Regions from separate parts of the Pseudomonas sp. BE134 genome, predicted to be linked through region 2. Evidence: predicted binding sites of a transcription regulator. Region 2 holds the regulator's gene; the other holds the start of a gene.
What was found. Region 2 encodes sigma-54, which starts transcription at its own class of promoters, with help from an activator protein. Its sites were predicted from a motif close to ANTGGCATNNANNTTGCTNT; they were not measured.

Region 1: the regulator sigma-54 is predicted to act here: its motif matches at 2,000-2,019, upstream of J2Y56_RS20940 (flagellar basal body rod protein FlgF).

Annotation. Positions count from the first base shown of each region.
Region 1 covers NZ_JAVDUA010000026.1:88,012-97,954, forward strand. Annotated here, with positions in the region: gene flgH (flagellar basal body L-ring protein FlgH) at 1-321, opposite strand, end outside; gene flgG (flagellar basal-body rod protein FlgG) at 374-1,159, opposite strand; gene J2Y56_RS20940 (flagellar basal body rod protein FlgF) at 1,205-1,945, opposite strand; gene J2Y56_RS20945 (cytochrome c3 family protein) at 2,158-2,754, opposite strand; gene J2Y56_RS20950 (nitrate reductase cytochrome c-type subunit) at 2,764-3,255, opposite strand; gene napA (nitrate reductase catalytic subunit NapA) at 3,267-5,771, opposite strand; gene J2Y56_RS20960 (chaperone NapD) at 5,762-6,028, opposite strand; gene J2Y56_RS20965 (periplasmic nitrate reductase, NapE protein) at 6,069-6,236, opposite strand; gene J2Y56_RS20970 (sigma-54-dependent transcriptional regulator) at 6,401-7,954, opposite strand; gene phhA (phenylalanine 4-monooxygenase) at 8,235-9,026, shown strand; gene J2Y56_RS20980 (4a-hydroxytetrahydrobiopterin dehydratase) at 9,131-9,487, shown strand; gene J2Y56_RS20985 (amino acid aminotransferase) at 9,487-9,943, shown strand, end outside.
Region 2 covers NZ_JAVDUA010000022.1:35,760-45,702, reverse strand. Annotated here, with positions in the region: gene J2Y56_RS18635 (ATP-binding cassette domain-containing protein) at 1-322, opposite strand, end outside; gene J2Y56_RS18630 (KpsF/GutQ family sugar-phosphate isomerase) at 600-1,574, shown strand; gene J2Y56_RS18625 (HAD family hydrolase) at 1,574-2,098, shown strand; gene lptC (LPS export ABC transporter periplasmic protein LptC) at 2,106-2,678, shown strand; gene lptA (lipopolysaccharide transport periplasmic protein LptA) at 2,665-3,213, shown strand; gene lptB (LPS export ABC transporter ATP-binding protein) at 3,213-3,938, shown strand; gene J2Y56_RS18605 (RNA polymerase factor sigma-54) at 4,122-5,615, shown strand; gene hpf (ribosome hibernation-promoting factor, HPF/YfiA family) at 5,690-5,998, shown strand; gene ptsN (PTS IIA-like nitrogen regulatory protein PtsN) at 6,011-6,475, shown strand; gene rapZ (RNase adapter RapZ) at 6,478-7,335, shown strand; gene J2Y56_RS18585 (HPr family phosphocarrier protein) at 7,351-7,626, shown strand; partial or broken gene J2Y56_RS18580 (ZIP family metal transporter) at 7,680-7,991, opposite strand; partial or broken gene J2Y56_RS28510 (FagA protein) at 8,138-8,215, opposite strand; gene pmbA (metalloprotease PmbA) at 8,461-9,807, opposite strand; gene yjgA (ribosome biogenesis factor YjgA) at 9,915-9,943, shown strand, end outside.

The DNA.
Region 1 (9,943 bases), on a different contig from region 2:
GGGGGTGGTGCCAAACAGCGAGGACAGGCCGATGCTGGCCTTGCTGTTCTTGTCAATTTGCGAGTTGGCGTTTTTGCTGGCCTGGGTCTTCTCGTTCAGGGTAATGGTGATGATGTCACCCACCCGGAACGCCTTGCGGTCGGTGTACAGGTTCTGTTCAAAACCGGCCTGATAAATCGAGCCATTGTTCGCGGCAGCCGGCAACGGCGTGCGCGGCAACACCGGCGCGTAATAAGGGTCATTGGGCTTGGGCGTCGTGGGGACGCAGCCCGCGAGCACAACAGCCCCACTCAGTGCCAGAACAGATACAAAGCGATTCATGACCCTACCTCACGGTGTTGCAGGCGACCTAAGGGCCGCCTCATAGACTTGATTACAGATTCTGCGTTACGAACGAGAGCATCTGGTCGGCGGTGGAGATCACCTTGGAGTTCATCTCGTAAGCGCGCTGAGTGGTGATCATGTTGACCATCTCTTCAACGGTGCTGACGTTGGAGGTTTCCAGGGTGTTCTGCAGCGTGGTGCCGAAGCCGTTCAGGCCCGGTGTACCGACTTGCGGTGCGCCGCTGGCAGCGGTTTCCAGGAACAGGTTGTTACCCACGGCTTGCAGACCGGCCGGGTTGATGAAGTCAGCAGTCTGCAGGTTGCCGATCACCTGGCTGGCCGGGTTGCCCGGAACGGTGATGGACACAGTGCCGTCGCGACCGACCGTGAAGGTCTGGGCGTCGTTGGGAATAACGATGGCTGGTTCCAGAGCGAAGCCACTGGCGTTGACGACCTGACCGTTGGAGTCTAGGTGGAACGTACCGTCACGGGTGTAAGACGTGGTGCCGTCCGGCTGCAGAATCTGGAAGAAACCGCGACCGTCGACAGCCAGGTCAAGCGGCTGCTCGGTGGTTTGCAGGCTGCCGGCGGTGAAGTTTTTCTGGGTGCCGACAATGCGCACACCGGTACCCACTTGCAGACCCGAAGGCAGTTCGCTGTCCTGGGTCGACTGGGCGCCTGGCTGGCGCTTGATCTGATAGAGCAAGTCCTGGAACTCGGCGCGGTCACGTTTGAAACCCGTGGTCGAGACGTTGGCCAGGTTGTTGGAAATGGTGGTCAGGTTAGTGTCCTGGGCGGACAGACCTGTTTTGGCAACCCATAGAGCCGGAAGCATTCGATTCTCCTCGTGCGCCTGTTTTACGGCGCGACGTTCTGGTAATTAGCTGATCTGCAAGACCCGAGCCATGGCCTGGTCATCGTCTTTGGCGGTGTTCATCATCTTGATGTGCAGCTCGAATTGCTTGGCCAGCGCCAGCACCGAGGTCATTTCTTCCACGGCGTTGACGTTGCTCGACTCCAGGAACCCGGACACCAGTTTGACGCCGGAGTCGGCTTGCGCCGGCTTTCCGTCCTTGGTGTGGATCGAACCATCCAGGCCTTTGGTCATGTTCTTCAGGTCAGGGTTGACCAGCTTGATGCGGTCGACTTCAGCCATCACGCGCGGGCCTTCGCCCATCGCACGGATGCTGATGGTGCCATCCTCACCCACTTCGATTTGCTGCTCGGGCGGCACGGCGATGGGTCCGCCATTGCCCATGACCGGCATACCGTTGCCGGCACGCAGCACGCCCAGGGCGTCCACGTTCAGGCTGCCGGTGCGCACGTAGGTTTCTTGACCCGCCGGGTTCTGCACGGCGATCCAGCCGTTGCCTTGCACGGCGACATCGAGGTCGCGACCGGTTTCAACCAGCGAACCAGGGGAGAAGTCGGTGGCCGGGCGCTCGGTCATGGCAAACGCACGCGCCGGAAAGCTGTCACCAAACACAGGCATCGAACGGGCCTGTTCCAGGTCCTTTTGAAAACCGTTGGTGGAGATGTTTGCCAGGTTGTTGGCATGAGCCTTCTGCGCCAGTGCATTCTGGCTGGCGCCGGTCATTGCCACATAAAGGTACTTGTCCACACTCTTTCCTCTGCATGCCGGACGTTTGCCGCCCACCGCTGTACTGTTGAGCGATAAGCAAATTGCAGACCAACTTGCGCGCAGAGGTTTAAAGCCCTTTAAACACTGGACTTGAGGGTAATCGCAGAGGAATGACGGAATGCGTCAAAGTCGAAAAACCGGCGCGATTATGCCGCTTGACGGCAACAGGGTGGAAGAGCGTGCCGGATCCGCTACCAGCCTTTGACCCCGCTCATGTCAGGCAACTTGTGGGCGATGCCCTTATGACAGTCGATACAGGTCGCCTGACCGCTGGCCAGTGCCGTGGAGTGCATATTGGCGGCGCGTTTGCCCTGGCGAGTAAAGTCCATGAATTCAAAGTTATGGCAATTGCGGCATTCTCGGGAGTCGTTTGCCTTGAGCCGCCCCCACTCGTGCTCGGCCAGTTCACGCCGCATACCGAGAAATTTTTCCCGGGTATCGATCGTTCCGAACACCTTTCCCCACACTTCTTTGGACGCCTGCATCTTGCGGGCAATCTTGTGCGTCCACTCATGCGGAACGTGACAGTCCGGACAGGTGGCTCGTACGCCAGAGCGATTGGTGTAGTGAATGGTTTCCTGCAATTCGACAAAAACGTTGTCGCGCATTTCATGGCAGGAAATGCAGAACTTCTCGGTATTGGTGGCTTCCAGCGCAGTGTTGAAACCACCCCAGAAAATCACTCCGGCGATGAACCCGCCGAGCGTCAGAAAGCCCAGGCTGTAATGCACGCTGGGGCGACGCAGAATGCCCCAATAGTCTTTGAGCAGCGCACGCAAGGATTTCATGGCCTCTCCTTAAGGTTTCTGCTGGCCGTTGATTTCGTCTTGCAGCACCTGGTCAATGTTCTTGAAGTTGTTGCCCACCAGAGGCTTTACGTCTTTCTGTGGCACGTGACACTGAGTACAGAAATACCGACGCGGCGAAACAGCGGCCAGCGCCTGACCATCACGGTCCATGTAGTGGGTGATACTGATCATCGGCGCCTGAGTGCGGGCACTATTGGCACGGCTGTGACAGGACAGGCACTTGTTGCTGTTCTTGTCGATCGGATACCCCCGAATACTGTGGGGGATGGTGGGCGGCTGGTCAGGATAGTTACGCTCGCGCTTGAGGTCCTTGTTCTCGTCATCAGCCATCAGCGGTGCCGCAAACTCTTGAGTCAGGGTCCCTCCGGGTCGCCGGCCATCCGGTGCCGGAGCATCCAGCGGGTAATCAGGCTGCGCTGCGAATGCCGCTGGCATCCACAGCAACAGAGCCGCAAGTAAAGACAGCGAATGACTCTTCATCTGAGCGCTCCTTATGCCGTCTTGATCAACTCAATCCTGATCGCACATTTTTTATAATCAGTCTGCTTGGAGATGGGGTCCGTCGCATCGAGCGTGACCTTGTTGATCAGCTTGTTGGCATCGAAGAACGGTACGAACACCAGGCCTTGGGGTGGCTTGTTGCGCCCTCGGGTTTCAATGCGCGCACGCATCTCACCGCGTCGACTGATCAGCTTCACTTCGCTGCCTCGACGGGCATTCAAGGCTTTGGCATCGGCCGGGTGCATGTAGACCAACGCGTCGGGGACAGCCTTATGAAGTTCCTCGACACGCTGGGTCATGGATCCGGTGTGCCAGTGCTCAAGCACTCGTCCGGTGCTCAACCAGAATGGAAACTCCGCGTCGGGGGATTCCGCAGGGGGCTCGTAGGGCAGCGCGAAGATAATCGCCTTCTTGTCGGGATAGCCATAGAACTGCACACCACTGCCCTTCTCCACGTAGGGGTCATAGCCTTCCCGGAAACGCCAACGGGTTTCCTTGCCTTCGACCACGGGCCATCGCAACCCTCGTTCGGTGTGATAGAGATCAAACGGGGCGAGGTCATGACCGTGGCCACGGCCGAATTGGGCATATTCTTCGAACAGCCCTTTTTGCAGGTAAAAACCAAAATCCTCGGCCTCGTCGTTTTTATAGCCCGCCGCCATCTGATCAAGCGGGAACTGATCGACCTGACCGTTCTTGAACAACACCTCGTACAGGGTTTTGCCCTTGTACTGCGGTGAGGCAGACAATATTTCCTCGGACCAGACCTCGTCCGTTTTAAAGCGCTTGGAAAACTCCACCAGTTGCCAGAGATCGGACTTGGCGTCACCCGGCGCCGAAACCAATTGATGCCAGAACTGCGTACGTCGTTCCGCGTTGCCGTAAGCGCCCTCTTTTTCGACCCACATCGCCGTGGGCAGAATCAGATCGGCTGCCTGGGCCGAGACGGTGGGATACACATCCGAGACAATCACAAAGTTCTCGGGATTACGCCAACCGGGCAACACTTCCTGCATGATGTTGGGCCCGGCCTGCATGTTGTTGCTGGCCATCGTCCAATACACATTGAGCACGCCGTCCTTGAGCATCCGGCTCTGCTGCACGGCATGGAACCCGACTTTTTCATTGATAGTGCCCGGCGGCAATTTCCAGATTTTCTCCGCCGTGGCGCGATGCTTTGGATTGGTGACCACCAGATCAGCGGGCAGCCGATGGGAGAACGTCCCCACTTCCCGCGCCGTACCACAGGCCGAAGGCTGGCCTGTCAGAGAGAATGGGCTGTTACCCGGCTCGCTGATTTTTCCGGTCAGCAGGTGAATGTTGTAAATCAGGTTATTGGCCCAGACGCCCCGCGTGTGCTGGTTAAAGCCCATGGTCCAGAAGGAGACCACCTTGCGCTTCGGGTCGGCATACAGTTCGGCCAAAGCCTTGAGTTGCTCTGCCGGTACGCCGGTTTCCTTGGCGGTGCGCTCAAGGGTGTAAGGTTTTACGAAAGCCGCGAATTGCTCAAAGTCGATGTCACTCCAGGTGTTCGCCTTGGCCGCATTCTGGGCCTTCATCTCCAGTGGGTTATCGGCACGCAGGCCGTAGCCGATGTCATCCGTACCTTTGGCAAATTTGGTGTGCTTGCTGACAAAGTCCTTGTTGACCGAGCCACTTTCAATGATGTGGTTGGCAATGTAATTGAGGATAAACAGGTCCGTCTGTGGCTTGAACACCATGGGGATGTCAGCCAACTCAAAACTGCGATGCTCGAAGGTCGACAGTACGGCCACCTTGACGTTGGGCTGACTCAATCGCCGATCCGCCACCCGGCTCCAAAGTATCGGGTGCATCTCCGCCATGTTTGAGCCCCACAGCACGAACGCATCGGTGACTTCAATATCGTCATAACACCCCATCGGTTCATCCATACCGAACGTGCGCATAAAGCCCATGACCGCCGAGGCCATGCAGTGACGCGCATTGGGGTCAATGTTGTTGGAGCGAAAACCCGCCTTCATCAACTTGTTGGCCGCGTACCCTTCCCAGACGGTCCACTGACCTGATCCGAACATGGCGATGGACTCGGCCCCCTTGTTTTTTATCGCCTCCTTGAACTTCAACTCCATCACATCAAACGCTTGATCCCAGGACACCGGTTGAAACTCGCCTTGCTTGTCATACTGCCCGTTGGTCATGCGCAACAGCGGCTGGGTCAGGCGATCAACGCCGTACATGATTTTCGACAGGAAGTAGCCTTTGACGCAGTTCAGTCCGCGATTGACCTCGGCTTTCACATCACCATGAGTGGCGACCACCCGATTGTCCTTGGTCGCCACCATGACGCTGCACCCGGTTCCGCAAAAACGGCAAGGCGCTTTATTCCAGTCCAGGGCCACCCGGTCTTCTTCGGTGATCAGGTTGCTGGCAGAGGTAAACACCGGGAGCCCCGCCGCCGCTGCGGCGATCCCGGCTGCCTGGGCTTTGACAAACTCGCGTCGAGTCATAGGCATGTGCTTTCTCCCGTCACATCGAGAATCTCGTGATAAACGAGGGCGGCATTGAGCACACCCGGCAAGCCATTGATCTCGCTGATGCGCCGGGAAATCTCACTTTCGTCTTCCATCTCCAGCACCACAACCAGCTTGCCGGCGGGACTTTCCTGGTGCAGTTCAACGCCTTCGAGCAACCGCAAGTTGGCTTTCACCGCCTCGAACAATTCAGGGTGGGCCAGCACCACCAGACTGGCAATATGCAGCGTCTTTTCCATGACCCGTACTCCCCGTCTTTTTGCTAAAGATGGACAACGATCAGTGAAGTGAACCAGGAGGGCCGAGCAACATTTGCAGAAACCAGACAAAGAAACCGTAACCACCCACTATCGCCACCGACAGCAGTGGGAAGAGAACGACAATCAGGAAAAAGAACAGACGGGTTTCTTTGCGCGCTTGCTGGGTAGTGTCATCCGCTGATGGCATGGTTATCGCTCCTGCCAAACTTTGAGCTTCAGCCTAGATGGCTTGCTTGGCGAAATCCATGATTCAGATCAACGGCGGGGTGGTAGCGCTTCAATTAACATTTCGAAGCGCCGGAGAATGATTAACAACAACTTACCATTCTTGTTTATCAGATCAGTTAACGCTCAAGTTTTGCCAATTTCATAGTCACGCAACTTGTTGGCAATAGTGGTGTGAGAGACCCCCAAGCGCTTACCCAGCAACCGACTGCTGGAATGCTCGGAATACAACCGCTCCAACACCGCTTTCTCGAAACGCCCGACAATTTCGTCCAGCCCACCCTCCAGCGAAAAATCGCCAAGCGGCTGACGCACACCGTAATCCGGCAGACGAATATGTTCGGCCTTGACCGTCCCGCCCTCACACAATGAAACCGCCTGGAACAACACGTTTTCCAATTGCCGGACATTGCCCGGCCAGTTGTAATGACTCAGCCGCTCCATCGCCGCCGGCGCCAGTTTCGGCAGTGGGCAACCGATCTGCCGGCTGGCCTGGTCGAGGAAGTGCTCCACCAACGGCGTCAAACCGTCGAGGCATTCACGCAGTGGCGGAATATGCAGCGAAAGGACGTTCAAGCGGTGATACAGATCCTGGCGAAATTCGCCCAGCGCACACAGTTCCGACAAATCTACCTGGGTTGCGCAGATCACCCGCACATCCAGATACACCTCTTCATCGCTGCCTACGCGACGGAAGCAACCGTCCTGCAGAAAGCGCAGCAATTTCACCTGCAAGCGCGGGCTCATTTCCCCTACGCCATCGAGAAACAGCGTACCGCCCGCAGTCAGCTCCAACAGACCCAGCTTGCCTTCGGCGCGCGCGCCTTCGAAGGCGCCGGGGCCGTAACCGAACAACTCGGTCTCAGCCATCGACTCCGGCAAGCCGGCGCAGTTGAGTGCCATTAATGGAGATTGCCCGCGCGGGCTGGCCAAGTGACAAGCGCGCGCCAGCAACTCTTTACCGGTGCCGGTTTCACCTTCTATCAACAGCGGTGCATCCAATGGCGCCATGCGCCGTGCTTCGCGCACCACTGCCGCCATCACTTTCGAGCTTTGGAAAATGCTGTCGAACCCGCGCAGCTCCTGCTTGCGCACGTTGTAGATGCGCTCACCCACCCGGTCGGCGCGATGCAGCGTCAGAACCGCGCCGGCCATGGCTTCGCTGTCGTCATGCTCCGATTGCAACGGCGCGATGTCGGCCAGAAACACGTCGCCCTTGACCTTGACCCGCAGCCCATTGATGCGCGACTTGTTAGCCCGCACCAGCTCCGGCAAATCAAAATCCTCGGCGTACCGCGACAGCGGAATCCCCGGCACTTCATCCACACGCACCCCGAGCAACTGCGCCGCCGCCCGGTTGGCCGCGACAATGGAGCCGCCCATGTCGATCGACAACACCGGAAACTCCAGGGCGCCGAGCAAGGCATTGAGCTCCATATGCCGACGTTCGCTGGGCATCAGCCCTACGCGTTTGACGCCGAACACCCCGGCGATCGATTCGAATTTCGGACGCAGCGCCTGGAACTGAATGTTGATCAGGTTTGGACAATGCAGGTAGATCGCATTGCCATGCTCACCGCCGACCTCGCCCCGGGCGACGTTGATCCCGTATTCCACCAGCAAGTTGAGAATGTCGCGCAGGATACCGATGCGGTTCTGGCAGTGGACTTTAATACGCATATAAAGGCCCGAAGAAATGGGGAATCGAGGCCCCGCGCAAGAAATTTTCTGCGCTGACGCCAAAGTAGTCGTCAAGATTATGTGACACCTGAGCGCCTTTTCAAACCGGCAAATCTCAATAGCTGCGCGATCGCCGCGATTCCGTAACGAATACTTTACGAAAAATGGCGACTTTTCCTACGCAAACCACCCAGCACCTGCTGTAACGACGCACCTCTTGGGGTATTTCTAGGTCCATAGCAGCACATAACAAGAACGAATCCCCTAGCAGGAGAGCAGCATGAAGCAGACGCAATACGTGGCTCGCGAGCCCGATGCGCAAGGTTTTATCGACTACCCCGCTGAAGAACACGCGGTGTGGAACACGCTGATCACTCGTCAACTGAAAGTGATCGAAGGTCGTGCGTGCCAGGAATACCTGGACGGTATCGAAAAACTCGGTCTGCCCCACGACCGCATTCCGCAACTCGGTGAAATCAACAAAGTCCTCGGTGAAACCACCGGCTGGCAAGTGGCCCGAGTTCCGGCGCTGATCCCCTTCCAGACTTTTTTCGAATTGCTGGCCAGCAAGCAGTTTCCGGTGGCGACGTTTATTCGTACCCGCGAAGAGCTGGATTACCTGCAAGAGCCGGACATTTTCCACGAGATTTTTGGCCACTGTCCGCTGCTGACCAACCCCTGGTTTGCCGAGTTCACCCATACCTACGGCAAACTTGGCCTGCAAGCGACCAAGGAAGAACGCGTGTACCTGGCGCGCCTGTACTGGATGACCATCGAGTTCGGCCTGGTCGATACCGCTGAAGGTCTGCGCATTTACGGCGGCGGCATTCTTTCTTCGCCAAAAGAAACCGTTTACTGCCTGTCCAACGAGCCTGAACATCAGGCGTTCGATCCGCTGGAATGCATGCGCACGCCGTATCGCATCGACATCCTGCAACCGCTGTACTTTGTCTTGCCGAACCTCAAGCGTCTGTTTGATGTAGCCCATGAAGACATCATGAGCATGGTCAAACAAGGCATGCAGCTAGGCTTGCACACCCCGAAATTTCCGCCGAAGGCAAAGGCTGCGTGATCCGCTGCTTTTAGAATCAAGTGAGCCTGTCAGGAACCGACGCTTTGGTTTAGCGTGGTGACACTGACGGCCGATTTCCAATAATTCGATTTCAGGAATTCATCATGTCCACATTGAACCAAGCCCACTGCGAAGCCTGCCAGGCCGGTGCCCCTCAGGTCAGCGACGAAGAGTTGCCGGTACTGATCAAGCAGATCCCTGACTGGAACATCGAAGTCCGCGACGGCGTCATGCAGCTGGAAAAACAGTTCCTGTTCAAAAACTTCAAACACGCACTGGCGTTCACCAACGCCGTCGGTGAAATCTCCGAGGCTGAAGGTCACCACCCTGGCCTGCTGACCGAATGGGGCAAAGTCACCGTCACCTGGTGGAGCCACTCCATCAAAGGCCTGCACCGCAACGACTTCATCATGGCCGCGCGCACTGACGAAGTGGCCAAGGACGCCGAGGGCCGCAAATAATGCATTTCGACGCCATCGGTCGAGTCCCCGGCGATCCGATTCTCGGTTTGATGGAAGCCTATGCGCAGGACCCAAACCCGCGCAAATTCGACCTCGGTGTGGGTGTCTACAAAGACGCCCAGGGCCTGACGCCGATTCCGCAGTCGGTGAAACTTGCCGAGCAGCGTCTGGTGGATCGTCAAACCACCAAGACCTACATCGGTGGTCACGGCGAGCCGGCGTTCGGCAAAGCCATCAGTGAACTGGTGCTCGGCGCGGACTCCGCGCTGATCGCCGGGCAACTCGCCGGGGCGACCCAGACGCCGGGCGGCACCGGTGCGTTGCGTTTGAGCGCCGATTTCATCGCCCAATGCCTGCCGGGCCGTGGCGTGTGGTTGAGCAACCCGACTTGGCCGATCCACGAAACCATTTTCGCGGCGGCCGGGGTCAAGGTCAGTCACTACCCGTACGTGGGGA
Region 2 (9,943 bases):
AGGCGACGTTCTCGAACACATCAAGGTCGGTAAACAGGGCGCCACTCTGGAACAGCACGCCCATGTGCTTGCGCGCATCGAACAGATCACTGCGCGACAACTTCGGCAGGTTCTGGCCGTTGACCCAGACTTCGCCCTTTGTCGGACGCAATTGTGCGCCCATCAACCGCAACAGCGTGGTTTTGCCGCACCCGGAAGGCCCCATGATGCCGGTGACCTTGCCGCGCGGGATACGGATATCGACGTTATTGAAAATGCTGCGCGTACCGCGCTTGAAGGACAGTCCCTTCAGCTCGACCGCGTAGGCGTTATCGGCACTCATCTAAACTCCTTGCGATGCAGCCTCTTACTCGGACGCCTGTCTCTCTGACGAAAGCACATACCTCCCCGGGCAGGCCGAACTGGCCGCGAACTATATCACTGCAAAGGCCATGCGCCCAAGGCCCACGCCGGTCCATGTTCAGCAACATGACAGGCAAACAGCCTTGTTTAGAGGGGATTGTGTAAGCGGGAATGCCAAAGCGTGACGAACTTGCGTGAGGGTTTTGATCATTACCGCTATAATCGCCGCCTTTTCATCAGGCTATACGATTTCTGACATGAGCCAATCCAGCGACCTGATTCAATCAGCACAACGCACCATCCGCCTCGAACTGGAAGCCGTAGAAGGCTTGCTGCCCCACATCGACGCAGATTTTGTACGCGCTTGCGAGATGATTCTGGCCAGCAAGGGCCGCGTGGTTGTGGTGGGCATGGGTAAATCAGGACACATCGGCAACAAGATTGCCGCGACCCTGGCCAGCACCGGCACCACGGCATTTTTCGTCCACCCGGCCGAAGCCAGCCACGGCGACATGGGTATGATCACGCGGGATGACATCATCCTGGCCCTTTCGAACTCCGGTTCCACCAATGAAATCGTGACCCTGCTGCCCCTGATCAAGCGTCTGGGCATTCAATTGATCAGCGTGACCGGCAACCCGGATTCCCCGCTGGCCAAGGCCGCCGAGGTCAACCTCAATGTTCACGTCGAACACGAGGCCTGCCCGCTGAACCTGGCACCCACCTCCTCCACCACGGCCGCCCTGGTGATGGGCGATGCCCTGGCCGTCGCATTGCTGGAGGCGCGCGGCTTTACCGCTGAAGACTTCGCCTTTTCCCACCCCGGTGGCGCGCTGGGCCGACGCCTGCTGCTGAAAGTGGAGAATGTCATGCACGCTGGGCAAGAGCTGCCACAGGTTCAGCGCGGCACCCTGCTTAAAGACGCCTTGATGGAAATGACCCGCAAGGGCTTGGGCATGACCGTCATTCTGGAAGCTGACGGTAAATTGGCCGGGATCTTCACCGACGGTGATTTGCGTCGCACACTGGATCGCAGCATCGACATCCACAGCGCCACCATCGATCAGGTCATGACCGCTCATGGCAAGACCGCCCGCGCCGAAATGCTCGCCGCCGAGGCCCTGAAAATCATGGAAGACCACAAAATCAACGCCCTGGTCGTGGTCGACAGCGAAGACCGTCCGGTCGGCGCCTTGAACATGCACGATTTGCTGCGTGCGGGAGTAATGTAATGAACACGGACCTGCTGCAACGCGGCAAACAGATCAAACTCGCGGTGTTCGACGTCGATGGCGTGCTGACTGACGGGCGCCTGTACTTTCTCGAAGACGGCAGTGAATTCAAGACGTTCAATACGCTCGATGGCCAAGGCATCAAGATGCTGATGGCAGCGGGCGTGCAGACCGCTATTATCAGCGGCCGCAAAACCCCGGTGGTCGAACGGCGCGCGAAAAACCTTGGCATTCCCCACCTTTATCAGGGGCGCGAAGACAAACTGGTAGTACTGGACGAGCTTCTGGCTCAACTCAACCTAAGCTATGAACAAGTGGCCTACCTCGGTGACGACTTGCCGGACCTGCCGGTGATTCGCCGCGTCGGCCTGGGCATGGCGGTAGCCAACGCCGCCAGCTTCGTGCGTGAAAACGCCCATGGCATTACCGTTGCCCGAGGTGGCGAGGGTGCCGCTCGCGAATTCTGCGAATTGATCCTGCGCGCCCAGGGCCGCCTCGATGCGGCCAACGCTGCGTACCTGTGAGCCCATTATGCTGAGCAAAAAGTTTCGTAACATCCTGCTATTCAGTTGCATCGCCGCGCTGTTCGCGGCGGTCGGCTACTGGAACATCAGTCCGGAACGCTTCCTCGACAAGCCTGTGGCCAAGCTCGATGAAAGCACGATCGACTATTACGCGCTCAACGCCCACAGCGTGCAGTTCCTGCCGGACGGCAGACTGCAGTACGAAATGACGTCCGACAAGGTCGAACACTTGAAGGCGTCCGAAGTCACGTTGCTGACTAATCCCGACCTGAACATGTTTCGCGGCACCGAGTTTCCCTGGCACGTCCAGAGTGAACACGGGGAAGTCAACCCGGACGGCACTCAGGTCGAGCTGATTGATTCGGTGCGCATCACCCGTTTCGACGAAAAAAATCGCAGGACCCTGATTACCACAACCCGTATGACTGTGTTCCCGCAGCAGCAATATGCGCAGACCGATCAACCCGTTAGTATCGACGGCGCTGGCGGTGTATCGACAGGCATCGGAATGAAAGCGTATTTGAAAGAAAGCAGGATACACCTGCTATCTAACGTAAGAGGACAGTATGAGGCTCGTTAAAACCCTCCCTATTTTGCTCAGTCTGGGCGCAGCACTGGGAAGCGTGAGCGCCTGGGCTCTGCCGAACGATCAAGAGCAGCCTATCCGCATACAAGCCGACGACGCCCAACTGGACGACAAGAATGGCGTTGCCACCTATAAAGGCGATGTGATCATCACGCAGGGCTCGATTAAGGTCACCGGCAACACCGTGACCATGACCCGCACCCCGGCTGGTGACATCGACGTGGTGACTTCGGTGGGCAACCTCGCCTACTTCGAGCAACTGCAAACCCAGGGCGATTCCAAGCCTGTCCAGGGCTGGGGTGTGACCATCCAGTACCATGCCGCGCAAAATCGCGTCGTTCTGATCGACAAGGCAAAAGTGGTCGACAAGGACAACAACATCACCCAAGGCGAGAAAATCGTCTACGACACCGAGAAAAAGCTTGCCAGCGCCGGTCGCGCTACAGGCAGCAAGGTGACCGAGTCGCGTCCGCGTATCGATATGGTGATCCAGCCCAAGCCGAAAACCGACGAGAAAAAGGCCCCGTAATGGCAACTCTGAAAGCTCAGCATCTGGCCAAGAGCTACAAGAGCCGCCAGGTCGTGCGCGACGTCAGCCTGTCGATCGACAGCGGTCAGATCGTCGGCCTGCTGGGGCCTAACGGCGCCGGCAAGACCACGTGTTTCTACATGATCGTCGGCCTGGTGCAGGCTGATCAGGGCCGCGTTCTGATCGACGATCTGGACGTCAGCCACCAGCCAATGCACGGTCGCGCAAAGGCCGGTATCGGCTATCTGCCGCAAGAAGCGTCGATCTTCCGCAAACTCTCGGTGGCCGACAACATCATGGCCATCCTCGAGACGCGCAAGGAACTCGACAAGGCCGGGCGTCGCAAAGAGCTGGAAAGCCTGCTGCAGGAATTTCATATCAGCCACATCCGCGACAACCTTGGCATGAGCCTGTCGGGTGGTGAACGCCGCCGCGTGGAAATCGCCCGGGCACTGGCTACCAACCCGAAATTCATCCTGCTCGACGAACCCTTCGCCGGCGTGGACCCGATTTCGGTCGGCGACATCAAACAGATCATCTACCACCTCAAGGCCAAGGGCATTGGCGTGCTGATCACTGACCACAACGTCCGTGAAACCCTGGATATCTGCGAAACAGCCTACATCGTCAACGATGGCCAGCTGATCGCCGAAGGCGATGCCGCCACTATCCTGGCCAATGATCTCGTCAAGGAAGTTTATCTGGGCCATGAGTTCCGCCTGTAAGCGTTGAGGTGTCTGGCTAGTCGACTGAGCGCTAATCGCGGTAAAAATCAACAGGTTTTTATTGTTACGGCGCTCTAGGCAAACACTTCAGTTTCAGGCATATAATTTGCTTATGTTTGGCGCTCCGGCGCCCTGTAGTGGATGGCGCATGTGCGCCGGCGAATAAGGTGTTAAGCCCCTGCCATGAAACCATCGCTAGTCTTGAGAATGGGCCAGCAGCTGACGATGACACCGCAGCTGCAACAGGCCATCCGCCTGCTCCAATTGTCGACCCTGGATCTGCAACAGGAAATCCAGGAGGCCCTGGAGTCCAATCCGATGCTCGAACGCCAGGAAGAAGGCGACGACTTCGACAACGCCGACCCCTTGGCCGACAAAGCCGAGCAGCCACCCAACGCCGACATTCAGGAACCCTCCTACCAGGAAACCGCCCCGACGGTGGACAACCTCGATGAAGGCGACTGGAACGAACGCATTCCCAATGAGCTGCCGGTCGATACCGCCTGGGAAGACGTTTACCAGACCAGCGCCAGCAGCCTGCCGAGCAACGATGACGACGAATGGGATTTCACCACTCGCACATCGGCCGGCGAGAGCCTGCAAAGCCACCTGTTGTGGCAACTGAACCTGGCACCGATGTCCGACACCGATCGCCTGATCGCCGTGACCCTGATCGACTGCATCAACAATCAGGGCTATCTGGATGAAACCCTCGAGGAAATCCTTGAAGCCTTCGATCCGGAACTGGACATCGAACTGGACGAAATCGAAGCCGTCCTGCATCGCATCCAGCAATTCGAGCCAGCCGGTATCGGCGCTCGCAACCTGGGCGAATGCCTGCTGCTGCAATTGCGCCAATTGCCAGCCAAGACGCCTTGGCTCGCCGAAGCCAAGCGCTTGGTCAGCGACTACATCGATCTGCTCGGCAGCCGCGACTACTCCCAGCTGATGCGCCGGATGAAGCTCAAGGAAGATGAACTGCGCCAGGTCATCGAACTGGTCCAGAGCCTCAACCCGCGCCCCGGCTCGCAAATCGAATCCAGCGAAGCCGAGTACGTCGTCCCCGACGTTATCGTGCGCAAGGATAACGAACGCTGGCTGGTGGAGCTGAATCAGGAATCGGTGCCACGGCTGCGGGTCAACGCCCAATACGCCGGGTTTGTCCGTCGCGCCGACACCAGCGCCGACAACACATTCATGCGCAATCAGTTGCAAGAGGCCCGCTGGTTCATCAAGAGCCTGCAAAGCCGTAACGAAACACTGATGAAAGTCGCCACCCAGATCGTCGAGCATCAGCGCGGCTTCCTGGAATACGGCGACGAAGCCATGAAGCCGCTGGTCCTGCATGACATTGCCGAAGCCGTGGGCATGCACGAATCGACGATTTCACGGGTGACCACGCAAAAATTCATGCATACCCCTCGGGGTATATACGAGCTGAAATACTTTTTTTCCAGCCACGTCAGCACGTCCGAAGGCGGTGAATGCTCGTCCACAGCGATCCGCGCGATCATCAAAAAACTGGTTGCCGCGGAAAATCAGAAAAAGCCGTTGAGTGACAGCAAGATCGCTGGTTTACTGGAGGCACAAGGCATTCAGGTGGCTCGCCGCACCGTCGCCAAGTACCGCGAGTCCCTCGGGATCGCGCCTTCGAGCGAACGCAAGCGGTTGATGTAGAGCCACGCCACAGCGTTCCAGTGGTAGATCATCTGATCTACCGCTTTATGCACTGGCAACGAAGGAGAAGCTGTATGCAAGTCAACATCAGTGGACACCAACTGGAAGTGACCGAACCCCTGCGCGCCTACATCGGCGAAAAACTCGAACGATTAGAGCGGCATTTCGACAAGATAACCAACGTGCAGGTCACGATGACGGTCGAGAAGCTGAAGCAGAAAATCGAAGCCACCCTGCATATTCCCGGCAATGAAGTGGTCGCAAACGCGGAACATACCGATATGTACGCGGCGATCGATTCACTGACCGACAAGCTGGATAAACAACTCAAAAAGCATAAGGAAAAGACCCAGAGCCTCCTCCAGGGCGCAACCGGTCGTTAACCCCCCCAATCCATGATCCGACTAGAAACCATCCTGACCCCCGGCCGTTCTCAAGTGAACGCGCCGGGTGGCAGTAAAAAGAAAGCCCTCGAGCAAATTGCCAACCTTATCCACCGCGAAGTACCGGATCTGGAAATGCAGGACGTCTTCGAGGCCCTGATTGCCCGTGAGAAACTCGGTTCTACCGGTTTCGGCAACGGCATCGCCATCCCCCACTGCCGGCTCAAAGGCTGCACCTCGCCAATCAGTGCGCTGCTGCACCTGGAAGCCCCTATCGATTTCGACGCCATCGACGGCGCCCCGGTTGACCTGCTGTTTGTGCTGCTGGTCCCGGAAGCCGCCACCGATGCACACCTGGAATTGCTCCGCCAGATCGCCAGCATGCTTGATCGCAAGGAGGTGCGTGAAAAACTGCGCAGCGCCCCGAGCAATGAAGCGTTGTATCAGGTTGTCCTGGACGAGCAGAACGGTCACTAATCATGCGCCTGATCATCGTCAGCGGCCGCTCCGGCTCAGGTAAAAGCACCGTCCTCGATGTTCTCGAGGACAACGGCTACTACTGCATCGACAACCTGCCCGCCGGCCTGCTGCCGGAACTCGCCGAACGAGCGCTGATTCATACCGAACTGCTGCAACCGCTTGTCGCTGTGTCCATCGACGCGCGTAACCTGCCGAGCCACCTTTCGCGGTTTCCCGAACTGCTCGAGGAAGTCCGTAGCCGGCATATCAAATGCGATGTGCTGTACCTGGACGCCGACGAAGAAACCCTGCTCAAGCGATTTTCCGAAACCCGCCGTCGTCACCCGCTGAGCACCGCCAACCGTTCGTTGGCCGAGGCAATCGAGGACGAAAGCAATCTGCTGGGGCCCATCGCCGATCTGGCAGATCTCAAAATCAATACCACCAACCTGAACCTGTATCAGCTGCGCGATACCATCAAGCTGCGCCTGCTGAATCAGCCGGAAGCCGGTACTGCGTTCCTGGTCGAGTCATTCGGTTTCAAGCGTGGCATGCCGGTGGACGCGGACCTGGTGTTCGACGTGCGCTGCCTGCCCAACCCCTACTGGAAGCCAGAGCTGCGTGCGCAATCCGGGCTCGATCAACCGGTGGCCGAGTACCTGGCAGCCCAACCGGACGTCGAAGAGATGTTCCAGGACATATCCTCGTATTTGCTCAAGTGGCTGCCGCGCTTTGCCGCGAGCAACCGCGCTTATGTCACCATCGCCATTGGCTGCACCGGAGGACATCACCGCTCCGTCTACCTGACCGAACGTCTGGGCCAGGTTCTGCAACAATCCCTGAAGAACGTCCAGGTCCGCCACCGCGACCTCAGCTAAAGGATTCACATCGCGATGCCTGCTCTGGAAATCGAAATCATCAACAAGCTGGGCCTGCACGCCCGTGCTTCTGCAAAATTTGTTGGCGTTGCCGGTGAATTCAAGGATTGCACGATTAGGGTAGGACGCACGCCGGAAACTACGGTCGACGGCAAAAGCATCATGGCCATGATGATGCTCGCTGCGGGCAAGGGCACCAAAATCCACCTGAGCACTGAAGGCGAGCAAGCTGATGAAGCGCTGCAGGCATTGGTGGATTTGATCAACAGATACTTCGACGAAGGCGAATAATACCGCGCCTGTAGCAGCTGCCGAAGGCTGCGCCAGCTGCTACAAAATTCGTGTCAGGCCAACGCCGTATCCATCACCATCATCAGACAAAACCCGATCAGCAAGCCAAGGCTAGCGAGCTTGTCGTGACCATTGCGTCGTGACTCGGGAATCACTTCGTGGATGACCACCAGTAGCATTGCCCCCGCCGCCAGCGCCAGGCCTAAAGGCAACAACAGCTCGGCAAAGCTCACCAGCCACGCGCACAACAGCGCGAATATCGGTTCGACCACGCCTGACGCCGCACCGATCAGAAATGCCTTGACCCTCGACATCCCCGCCCCGGCCAACACCAACGCAATCACCAGCCCTTCTGGCACATCCTGCTGTCAGTACCGATGCAAAACTGACCCACCCTACCGGTTGAAAACTGACCCACTTGGGCAAAATGCAGCTTTTGCGAGCTGCCCATGCTGTCCCAGGAGCAACACGTGGAAATCAGTGTTCTTATTCGTCAGGGTTTGTCTATTCGGTCCATCGCGCAACGGATCTGGCGACTCATCCAGCGCCAGCTTTCGAGGTACGGTTGCTCGTGCAAGGCAGAACTCATGATCCGGGCTCATTTGGTAATGAGATTTATTATTGGATGATAATGAGAAACAAAACAACTCGCTACTTGCTCAGTGTTAGTTATGGGAGCGAGCCTGCTCGCGATGGCGCAGTGTCAGTCGACATCGTTGGCGGATGTTCCACCGCAATCGCGAGCAGGCTCACTCCTACAGGGGGCTGGTGCCAGGCGCATAAAAAAGGCGCGCCACCCGATGGGGTGGCGCGCCTTTTGTGTAGCGGTAAGGGTTAGCTACCCGCCACTGTCATCCGCTCGATCAGCACCGAACCGGTGCGAATGTTGCTGCGCAACTCCAGGTCATTACCGACCGCAATGATCTGTTTGAACATGTCACGCATGTTGCCGGCAATGGTGACTTCCTGCACCGCGAACTGGATCTCACCGTTCTCGACCCAGAAACCCGCCGCGCCTCGGGAGTAATCGCCGGTGACCATGTTCAGGCCCTGGCCCATCAGCTCTGTGACCAACAAGCCACGCCCCATGCGGCGCAACAAAGCGGCCTGATCTTCATCCCCGTGGGTGACGAACAGGTTGTGCACGCCGCCGGCGTTAGCGGTGCTCGGCATCCCGAGCTTGCGCCCGGAGTACGTGCCCAGAATGTAGGAGACCAACTCACCCTTTTCGACGAACGGTTTGGCGTAAGTCGCCAGGCCATCACCATCGAATGCGGAACTGCCCATGGCGCGCATCAAGTGCGGACGCTCATCGATGGTCAGCCATTCCGGGAACAGCTTCTGACCCAGCGTGCCTTCCAGGAACGATGATTTGCGATACAGACTGCCGCCGGAAATGGCCGACAGGAAGCTGCCGAACAAACCACCGGCCAGTTCAGCGGAAAACAGCACTGGCACTTCGCAGGTTGGCACCGGACGTGCGCCCAGACGGCTCGCGGCCCGTTGCGCGGCACGCTGACCGATGCTCACCGGGTCGGCCAACAAATTGCCCTGACGGTTCACGTCGTACCAGTAATCGCGCTGCATCTGGCCATCGGCCTCGGCGATCATCACGCAGCTCAGGCTGTGGCGCGTCGACGCATAGCCACCGATAAAGCCGTGGCTGTTACCGTACACGCGGCATCCCTGATGGGTGCTGAGCGTGGTGCCGTCGGCATTCTTGATCCGGCTGTCGGTGGCAAACGCGGCGGCTTCGCAGGCCAGCGCTTGTTCGATGGCTTGTTCCGGGGTGATATCCCATTGGTGGAACAGGTCAAAGTCCTGAAGATCGCGAGCCATCAGCGCGGCATCAGCCAGGCCCGAAGCCTCGTCTTCGGAAGTGTGCTTGGCGATGGCCAGTGCCGCCGCGACGGTTTCGCGAATGGCGTCAGGACCGCTCGCCGAGGTACTGGCCGAGCCTTTGCGCTGGCCGACGTACAAGGTGATGCCAAAGCCTTGATCGCGATTGAATTCGACGGTTTCGACCTCACGCTGGCGCACCGACGTCGACAAGCCCTGCTCCAGCGACACAGCGACTTCGCAGGCGCTGGCGCCCTGACGCTTGGCTTCAGCAATGATCTGCTCGACTTGTTCTTGCAGTGCCGGCAACGCTTGTGGGCCGACGCTTTCAACTGCACTCATGCTGTTCTCCACTCAAATTCTGCTTTCGGTATGGCCTTCGAGCGACCGGGCCGGACAAGCGGCCCCCGACTGGTTATCATGGCGGCGTTTCTTTGCGGACGGCCACCATGGTTGATTCTTACGACGACTCCCTCGA